Regions from separate parts of the Psychrobacillus sp. Z16_25 genome, predicted to be linked through region 1. Evidence: riboswitches for the same ligand, from Rfam matches in the RefSeq annotation. Region 1 holds a riboswitch; the other holds the start of a gene.
What was found. A riboswitch is a leader RNA that binds a small molecule or an ion and turns the genes downstream of it on or off. The one in region 1 is predicted to bind cobalamin.

Region 1 (5,121 bases):
ATAGAGCGCGTTCCCCATCTTTATATCCATATGTATATATATAACTAGACTCTCGAATATTTGTATCCAATATATTCCCTCCATTAATACTCTTATTATAGCACGCTTAACCTTTGGACGCCTGACTTACTAATCTCATAGTTATTCTCCCAGAAAAGAAATATAATGGATATGTATTCAGAATTTTTATCCAATTTAAGGGGTTGGGAAAATGAATGGGGAAACAATTGTAGTAGGTGCTGGTCTTGCTGGATTAGTAGCTACTGCTGAATTGGTTAGAGAAGGTAAGCATGTATTATTGGTAGATCAAGAACCTGAAAGCTCCCTTGGTGGGCAAGCCTGGTGGTCTTTCGGAGGACTGTTTCTAGTAGATTCACCTGAACAAAGAAGAGTTGGTATAAAGGATTCTTATGACCTTGCTTGGCAGGACTGGTTAGGGACTGCTGGCTTTGACGAAGACAATGAAGAAGAATATTGGGCAAAGAAATGGGCCGAAGCTTATGTAAGATTTGCTGCTGGAGAAAAGAGAGAATGGCTACATGGCCTAGGAATTCGCTTCTTCCCTGTAGTGGGATGGGCAGAGCGAGGAGGGTATTTAGCGGAGGGGCATGGAAACTCAGTCCCTAGATTCCATATTGTTTGGGGAACAGGACCCGGGGTTGTCCAGCCTTTTGAGGCAATCGTAAGAAAGGGAATGGAAACCGGACTTGTAACCTATAAATCAAGGCACCGTGTAGATGAATTAATTGTAGATAAGGGGAGAGTAATAGGGATTAAAGGCTCAGTCCTTGAACCCTCTGATGCGAAAAGAGGAGAAGCCAGCTCTCGAAAGGTAATAGACTCTTTTCAATTCAATGCTCGAGCAGTCGTCCTAACTACTGGTGGAATCGGTGCTAACTTAGAGCTCGTTCGTCAAAACTGGCCGTCCTGGTTAGGTACCCCTCCTAAAAATATGATTGCTGGCGTACCTGCATATGTCGATGGCAGAATGTTTGAGATAAGCGAAAGGGCCGGGGCACGCTGGGTGAATAAAGATCGAATGTGGCATTACACGGAAGGGATTAAAAACTGGAATCCTATTTGGGAAAATCACGGCATTCGAATTCTCCCCGGTCCCTCTTCTATTTGGTTAGATGCAGAAGGGAACAGATTCCCTGCCCCCAACTTTCCTGGCTTTGACACATTGGGTACCTTAAAAGCAATTCAAGATACCGGCTATGATTATTCGTGGTTCATTCTTACAGCAAAGATTATCGAAAAAGAATTTGCTTTATCTGGTTCAGAGCAAAACCCTGATTTGACAGAAAAAAGCGTGAAGGAAGTGTTAAAGCGTATTCTTCCAGGTCCAACAGCTCCTGTTAAAGCATTTATGGAGAAGGGCGAGGATTTTATAGTAGCAGATAATCTAAAGGACCTTGTGGCAGGAATGAACTCACTTGTCGGAAACACTCTACTAACATATGAGGATGTCCATAGACAGATTGTAGCAAGAGATCGAGAAATGGATAACAAGTTTACGAAAGACCTTCAAATAACCGCCTTAAGAGGAGCACGTAATTATATTGGTGATAAGCTTATTCGAGTGGCAGCACCCCACAAAATATTAGACCCGAAACAAGGACCGTTGATTGCTGTTCGTTTGAACATCCTGACTCGTAAAACATTAGGCGGCCTACAGACGGATTTAGGGGGTCATGTGTTAAATAAAGACGGAAAGCAAATTCCCGGATTATATGCTGCAGGTGAGCTAACAGGTTTTGGTGGCGGAGGAATGCATGGCTACCGAGCACTAGAGGGCACCTTTTTAGGAGGCTGCCTATTCTCAGGGAGAGAAGCAGCTCGGTCCATACTTCACGATTTAAAATAACAAAGTAACGAACGTATGATATAGTAAGAATGTAATTTCATATTGTGTAGAATTAGGTGCTCTTCGAGAGAAGAACTTAAAAGGGAAGTTCGGTGAGAATCCGACGCTGTCCCGCAACTGTAAATGGGAGCAAGCTTTTAACCACTGTTACTTGTAATGGGAAGGGAAAGTAAAGCAATGACCATAAGCCAGGAGACCTGCCTAATTTTAGTACACACCAAAAACCTACGCGGATAGGGGGTGTTCAGTGATCGTCAAGCTATTGCTTGAAGGATTCATGGTACGACAAACCGTATACTCACAGATGGATTTGGAAGAAGTCTATTCTTTCCTATCCAAATGGTTTTATATGTTGCCGTATTCTTATTCACGAACATCTTCCTCTTTAAAGGGGAAGATTTTTTTTATCCCGCATTAAGGGACAGTAAGACTCCCACTTCAAGATGGCGAAAGAAATGAGACAGCTAAGTGGGAGACCAACTGTCCCTAAAAGCCCGATTGGTTCAACTAATGAATGGCGGGGGATGAAAGAAACCCCCACCAATCAAAGTTTCACTTTATTGGAAAGGAGAAAGTAGGATGTCAAAAGAGGAATACAAAGAGCAGTTCAAGCAGGTGCTACTCTATAACACTGTCACGAATGCTTCGATTACTTTAGAGAAGATACTTAGTTCCTTAGCACAGGATATTCAAAACTCTGAGGAGCTAACAAAGGAAGCAAATCTTATTCAATTACAGAATGCCTATCAGGAGGTTCTTTATGAGCTAATTGGAGAATCAAAAACAGAAGATGCTGAGATGAAGATTTAGTAAATGGAAAGCACCCACTATCTTGTGATGTGAGTGCTTTCTTCGTTTAACTTGGTAGTTACTACACCTTCTTCAGCTTTTATTTGCTAGATATTCGTAAGCAGCTGCTCCTATCTCAGTTAAAATGGCTTTAGATACAAGATCATCCTCTTCCTTCGATAAGACCGTTATCGCCAGCTGGTTATCTCCTACATATAAAACTCCTACATCATGTCTTGTTCCAGGAACCCATCCTGTTTTATGCGCCATTTTCCAAGCTGGGCGGCCATTATTATAATTGGAGTACGGTGATGGAAACATTTGCGGTAGACAGTCTTGGATTTGCTGTTTCTTCATAATACGTAGCATTTCCTCACTGGCTTTCTCGCTCACTAGCTCTTTCCTAGCTATTTTCTTTAGCAGTATCGCAATATCAGCGGCAGTTATCATGTTATATCCTTTTGGATTTGGGTTGTTCATCATGAGCTTGTTATAGAACGTGCTAAGCTCCATTCCAGCTTCCTTCATAAAAGAGACAACCGCTTCCTTTCCTATTAGGTCAATCAACATATTAGTAGCAGAATTGTCACTTTGGATAATCATCAGCGTGACCAAATCTCGTATTGGCAAGGAAGTACCTGGTGTTAGGTGTTGAAGAACTCCCGAGCCTCCTACTAAATCCTCCTTACGCAAAACGAAAGGGTCATCTAATGAAAAACTCCCTTTCTCTTCTTTCGTAAAAACGGAAGCCATAATTGGTACCTTGATTACACTTGCTGCATAAAAAAGCTCCTCGCTATTTAGCTCCCATTTTTCTCCGGTGACTAGATTTTCTAGAATAATTCCCCATGTTCCTCTTGAAGGCTTAATAATGTCCTTTACTCTATCTACTAATACTTCCACAGCTCCACTCCCTTTTTCTATTTTTATTTCTAACTTTATTATAATCAAAATATTTTGTATATTGTGTTGCAGGGATTAAAAATTTGGCAGTATGCTTTATTAGTCAGCTAGAAAGTACGTCTACTTTTTTTATCCATTTCATCCCTCTTCCTTCTCTTCCAATCTTAAAGTCAGGCTACATCTAGTTCTTTTCCAAATTGCGATGTTTTGTTCACCTTTTTTCATCCACCTACATAGATTATTTTGACAAGTCGAACAATTAGTGTTAACCTTATGAACAAAAGTTTCCTTTAGGAAATAATATAGTTATAACGAAATAAAAATTTTTTTGTTTTAAAAGTTTCCTCCGGGAAATAAATTAATATAAAAGAAAAGGAGTGTTGTTTGTGAAAAAACTTTGGTTATTGTTTGTTGCGGTATTTTTTGTTGTAGGTTGTAACGGTAATGAAAATGTAGGGGAAGCTGATTCAGATAAGCCTCTTATTGTAGCCACTACAGGTCAAGTCGCAGATGCTGTTAAAAACATTGGTGGAGAACATGTCGAGGTTAAGTCACTTATGGGACCTGGGGTAGACCCTCATCTTTACAAAGCAACACAAGGAGACATTCAGCTATTAGAGGATGCAGATATGATTTTTTATAATGGTCTAGAGTTAGAGGGCAAAATGAGTGAAATCTTTGAGAAGATGAAAAAAGATAAGGTAGTAGTGGCAATCGGTGAAGCATTGCCCGAAGACCAGTTATTGGAAGACCCAAACTATCCAGGTCAGTTCGATCCACATATTTGGTTCGATATCCAGTTATGGAAGCTTGCTACTGAAGAAATCACCAAAACATTGGTAAATGAAATAAAAACCAATGAAGAGGACTTTCAAAACAATGAGGCTGCCTACTTTAAAGAGCTAGATAGCTTAAAAGACTGGACACAAGAACGAATGAGCGAAATCCAAGAGAGCCAGCGCGTCTTAGTAACTGCACATGATGCTTTCAATTACTTTGGAAACAGCAATGGCCTTGAGGTACGTGGTCTACAAGGTCTTAGCACGGAATCCGAATATGGTATTAAAGATATTCAGAATGTAGTAGATTTCTTGGTGGACCAAAATATTAAGGCTGTTTTTATAGAATCAAGTGTATCCGATAAAGCAATGAACTCAGTGATTGAAGGTGCAAAAGAAAAAGGACACTCCATAAAAATTGGCGGAGAACTTTATTCAGATGCTATGGGACCTGAAGGAACAGAGGAAGGCACTTATATCGGAATGTATAAGCATAACGTAAATACCATTGTAGATTCACTAAAATAGGAGTGAAGACATCATGAATGCATTACAGGTAAAGCATTTGTCCGTTGCTTATGAGGAAAAGGTAGTACTCAAGGATATAAGTGTCGAAGTTCCTGCTGGAAAAATAACCGGAATTATTGGCCCTAATGGAGCAGGTAAGTCTACGATGTTAAAAGCTATTTTAAACCAGCTCCCTAATAAAACCGGTGAGGTGAGCATACTTGGAAAGCCACTTCGCCCTAAAGATTGCAAAGTCGGTTATGTCCCCCAAAGAAA
Region 2 (5,121 bases), on a different contig from region 1:
TGCAAATTCTACCGCCTCATCCGATTCCCAGCGAATACTATTAATCGCAAGTAGATGGTGCCAACCAAACGTCCCTAAGCCAATCCCTCTGTACCTAGCATTTGTACGCTCCGCCTGTGGAACTGGGATCATGTTTAAATCGATCACATTATCAAGCATTCGCACCTGTATAGGAATTAGCCGCTCTAACACGTGATCCGGCACTGCACGACCTAAATTGATAGAGGAGAGGTTACAGACAACGAAATCTCCCGCCTGTCTCCGAGTAACAATGGTGTCTCCGTCTAGCTGTATGGATTCAGAAATGGTCGGGCTTTGATTTTGGAAGATTTCTGTACATAGATTACTGCTATAAATCATCCCCTCATGCTTATTCGGGTTTCGACGATTCACCTCATCTCGGTAAAACATAAAAGGTACGCCTGTCTCTAATTGAGAGCGCATAACTCGTTTCATCAGCTCAATTGCAGGTACGGTCTCTTTTGATAGCTCCGGATGATTTACACATTCTGTATATTTTTCACGAAAAGAGCCGCTCCCTCTCTTTTCATCATAAAAATCCTCTAACGAATATCCCATTACTGTACGAACCTCATGTGGGTCAAATAAATGCCAATCCTCTCTCGCATCTACTTTTTCCATAAACAAATCAGGTAGACAAATACCTGTGAAAATATCATGTGCTCTTAAGCGATCATCTCCGTTATTTAGCCGTAAATCTAAAAACGTAAAGATGTCCTTATGCCAAACATCCAGGTATACTGCTACCGCTCCTTGTCGCTGCCCTAGCTGGTCCACACTGACTGCTGTATTGTTTAATTGTTTAATCCAAGGTAATACTCCGCTTGATGCTCCTATAAATCCTCGTATAGAAGAGCCACGGCTACGAATTTTCCCCATATAGACGCCTATTCCACCACCGTATTTGGATAGAGTAGCGACGTCCGTATTACTGTCATAAATCCCTTGAAGGCTATCATCCACTGTATCGATAAAGCAGCTCGATAGCTGACCATGGGGCTTTCCTGCATTCGAAAGAGTAGGTGTAGCTACAGTCATATAGAGATTACTCATTGCCCAATATGCTTCTTTAATCTTTTCTAGCCGCTTTTCTGTTTCTTCTTTCATTAAAGTCATTGCGATCACCAGCCAGCGCTCTTGCGGCAACTCTACAATCGCTTTATTAAAATCCTTTGCTACATATCTATCGAGCAAGGTTTTGAGGCCAATATAAGTAAACAAATTATCTCTTTCCGGAACAATTACTTCCGCCAGTTCTTGTAGTTCTTCGTCGGAGTAGGATTCCATTATGTTTCTGTCATAAATCCCTCGATTACTTAATTTTCTAACATTTTCCAGGAAACCAAGATATACTTTTTCAACATTTGTTCTACGGTTATCAGCTACTTGCTCATAAATATCCCAAAGATAAATTCGAGCTGCGACAAATGTCCAGTAAGGGCTTTGCTCGTCTAGTAGGCTGAGTGCATGAAGAGACATATCACGAGCCCAGCTATGGTCGTCATCATGTCTTGCTAGCCACTTTTGCTGATAGGTCAGGAGTGGGGTAAGCTTCTCTTTTCCAAATTCTTTGGATAATTTGTCTAACTGCACTGCTTTTTCTGTTTTTATTGACGTTGTCATATGAACTCCTCCTTTATTTGAGCAACAAAAAAAGCACTAACCATAGCCTCTTCGGCCGAGTCAGTGCTTACGTTTAAAAGTAGGAAACAAAAAGACATATTTATAAAAGTCCTCGCTCCCACCTCTCAACCCCCGAAGAAAGTGTTGCTTTTTCGACGACTAGGCAGGTCTACTGGCTCGTGCTTCTTCCTCCTGTTGACCTTCCCACGAATAAATCGCAGTGGCATTTTCAACAGTCGTCCACACTTACAGTTGCGGGGACAGCTTCGGCTTTTCACCGAATTCCCTATTAAACCGTAATGGTACCTAATCATCTATCAGTACAATATATTGTGTTTTATTTACTTAATAACCCTAACATATAGTGTTTAAACTTGTACATAGGAAGAAAGTCTTTCCTTATAGAATATTTATGTTTACAATATAATGGAAAGTGATATTGGAAAATTTAGAGAGAGGAAGAATAAAATGACTCAACCATTAGAAGAGCAAGAGCATTACGAGGAAGGACCGAAAGGAATTAGAGGTTGGCTGCTATTACCTATCATATATTTGTTTTTGACTGTAATATTTTCAGTCGGATATTTTATCATATCTTTCTTATTAATCAACTCTGGTGAATGGACAGAAGTGGTCACCTCCCCAGAAGTGCACCCTCATTTTGAGAAAGCTATTTATTTCGAAATGGCTTGTAACGCTCTCTTATTGTTTATTTCAATATATTTAATCATAATTTTCTTTAAAAAGAAAAAATTTTTCCCGAAAGCAATTATTTCCTATCTCATTCTTAGTATGATATTGGATATCGTTGATGCAATACTCATTAACAATGTAAGTACGGACAATGAGTCAGCTTCTATCAGTGTTTCCTCCTTTGTTTTGTCCATTATTTGGATTGCCTATTTCATGGTATCCAAGCGTGTCCATAATACATTTGTAAATGAATAAGAAAGCACAAGCACCTCTCTTTGCTCTGACAAGCATTTGGGGAATTACGTGGAAGCACTTGGCATCAAAATAAAAAGGCTTTGGATAATTTCCAAAGCCTCTTTCGTTTTTACTTACAAAATAATAATCGCCAAGATAATCGCTAAAACAATACGATAGATTGCAAATGGTGTAAGCTTAATCTTATCAATCAGCTTCAAGAAGAAGCGTATTGATATTAAAGCGAAGATAAATGCACTTACAAATCCTACGATATAAAACGAGAGATGATTTAAATCCATGTACTCCCAGTTTTTCACCAGTGATAGGAAGCTAGCACCTGCCATAATAGGCACTGCCATGATAAACGTGAAGTCTGCCGCAGTCTTATGATTCATCCCCAATAGAACCCCACCCGAAATAGTAGAGCCTGATCTTGAAAAACCTGGCCACAAAGATAGACATTGTATCAACCCAACGAGGATTGCCTGCTTATAAGTAATTTTATCCAATGAATTTGTTTTCGGATTCTTTGGACCGAACTTATCTGCAGCTATCATTAGGATGGCACCTAGCACTAAACCAATTAGTACTGTCTCTGTTGTAAACAAATGCTCATCTATGTAGTCCTCGAACAACACACCAAGCACTCCAGCTGGAATAAGCCCAACAATTACATGCGTTAGCTTTAACTGACTTCCTGGCGCTACATCCTTTATTTTATATAAGCCTACTAAGCTTAATAATCGTTTCCAGAAAACGACTACTACCGCTAGGATGGATCCTAGCTGAATAACTATTTTAAATGTATTCGCTGAATATTCACCTAAAAATTCCTTTGTTTGAAGCCACATGTCGTCCACAATAATCATATGCCCTGTAGAAGAAACCGGTGCGAATTCCGTCATTCCCTCCACAAAGCCAAGGATTAACGCTTTTAATAATTCTAGAATCTCCATAATATCTCCTTAGTTACGTTTTTTAAAATACCAAAACAAGAAAGCAATTCCTCCGATTGCGATAAGTGTATACGCGATATTTGAGTAAATATCCATATACGCTACAATGTCTTCCCAATTTTCTCCGACTGCTGCTCCAACTGAAACAAGAACCGTATTCCAAATCAGCGTTCCTAATGTAGTAAATAATAGGAACAACCAAAATTTCATATTAGACATACCGGCTGGAATCGAAATAAGGCTTCGAATCAGTGGCACCAATCTACCAAAGAATACTGCCCAAGGTCCATATTTATCGAACCAAGCATCCGCTTTATGAATATCACTTACTGTTAAACGAAGAAACTTTCCGTATTTCTTCACAATCTTTTCTAATCTTTCTACATCTAGTAAAAGACCTAATCCATAAAGAAGCGTTGCTCCTAATACAGAACCTAGGGTCGAAGCAATAATTACCCCTAGCTTCGTCATACTAGTAGTTGCAGTCATATATCCTCCCAACGTAAGGATGACCTCAGATGGAATAGGAGGAAAAACATTTTCTAACAAAATTAAGATAAAAACACCAAAATAGCCAAACTGGTTCATCCAGTCTGTAACCCATGCTTCCATTAAAACTCTCCATTCTTAAACATAATGTGTATCGACCAAATTTCGGACTGACTCCCTATTCGAATTGGTGGTCCCCAAAAACCGAAACCGGAGGATACGATTGCGTGCATTGCTCCTTTTTTTCTATATCCATAGTCTAACTCAAAAATCCTTTTCGTAAATAAGTGATTTGGCCACATTTGTCCTAAATGAGTATGACCTGAGACATGAAGATCTACATTTGCCTTTTCGGGTACCAGTAAATTAGAAGGTGTGTGGTCCATGACAAACCAAGGGAGATTCCTGTTTTCAGGACTCAGCTCCTCTAAACTCTTTCTGTGTTTGTTCGTTAGATCCTCTCTACCTGTTAAATAGAACGCTTTTGCTACTTCTATAGTTTCATCTAACAGCATTCGAACATTGGAGCCCTTCATTTCTTCCACTAGCTGTGGGATTTTCCCTCCATAATATTCATGATTACCTAGCACTCCATAAATACCATACGTGGAAGTTAGCTGTTTCATCACTTCGGACATGCCATTTTTTACGTACCAGATAGGATCATCATCTACTAGATCCCCTACTAATAATACTAAATCCGGCTGTTCCTCATTTGATATTCGGACAAACCTTTGTAAATGTGCCTTATTGGATAATAAACCAAGATGGAAATCAGATGCAACCACTACCTTTAATTCTTCTATAGTAGATTCCTTTTTAGGGATGGTGATAGATAACCTTCTTACTACCGGTGTATAGGCCTTATAGGAACCATACAGGAGGATAGAAAGGAATAGTAGGAAAATAACCCAGCCAATTGTCCCGATTTTTTCAGGGAACAAAAAGGCTGCTATTGTACCAAGCGGGATAAGAATCAGGCCATACTGCAATATAGCCATCCAATAAGCACCAATAACTTGAAAGAATTTTAGTTGATGGTTCAGCCTTGCTAAAACCATGGAAAATGCAATCAATCCCCACGCAAAGCTAAACAATACAA

Region 2: it holds a riboswitch for cobalamin, as region 1 does, so the genes downstream of both, AC1VU3_RS11390 (ribonucleoside-diphosphate reductase subunit alpha) here and AC1VU3_RS07505 (hypothetical protein) in region 1, are expected to answer to the same signal.

Annotation. Positions count from the first base shown of each region.
Region 1 is NZ_JBXEOV010000005.1:89,094-94,214, reverse strand. Features, by position in the region: gene AC1VU3_RS07515 (TRM11 family SAM-dependent methyltransferase) at 1-70, opposite strand, end outside; gene AC1VU3_RS07510 (FAD-binding dehydrogenase) at 212-1,867, shown strand; cobalamin riboswitch at 1,905-2,086, shown strand; gene AC1VU3_RS07505 (hypothetical protein) at 2,447-2,677, shown strand; gene AC1VU3_RS07500 (serine hydrolase) at 2,750-3,559, opposite strand; gene AC1VU3_RS07495 (metal ABC transporter solute-binding protein, Zn/Mn family) at 3,946-4,866, shown strand; gene AC1VU3_RS07490 (metal ABC transporter ATP-binding protein) at 4,880-5,121, shown strand, end outside.
Region 2 is NZ_JBXEOV010000010.1:2,240-7,360, forward strand. Features, by position in the region: gene AC1VU3_RS11390 (ribonucleoside-diphosphate reductase subunit alpha) at 1-1,644, opposite strand, end outside; cobalamin riboswitch at 1,790-1,969, opposite strand; gene AC1VU3_RS11395 (DUF2569 domain-containing protein) at 2,113-2,592, shown strand; gene AC1VU3_RS11400 (undecaprenyl-diphosphate phosphatase) at 2,706-3,530, opposite strand; gene AC1VU3_RS11405 (DedA family protein) at 3,540-4,142, opposite strand; gene AC1VU3_RS11410 (metallophosphoesterase) at 4,142-5,121, opposite strand, start outside.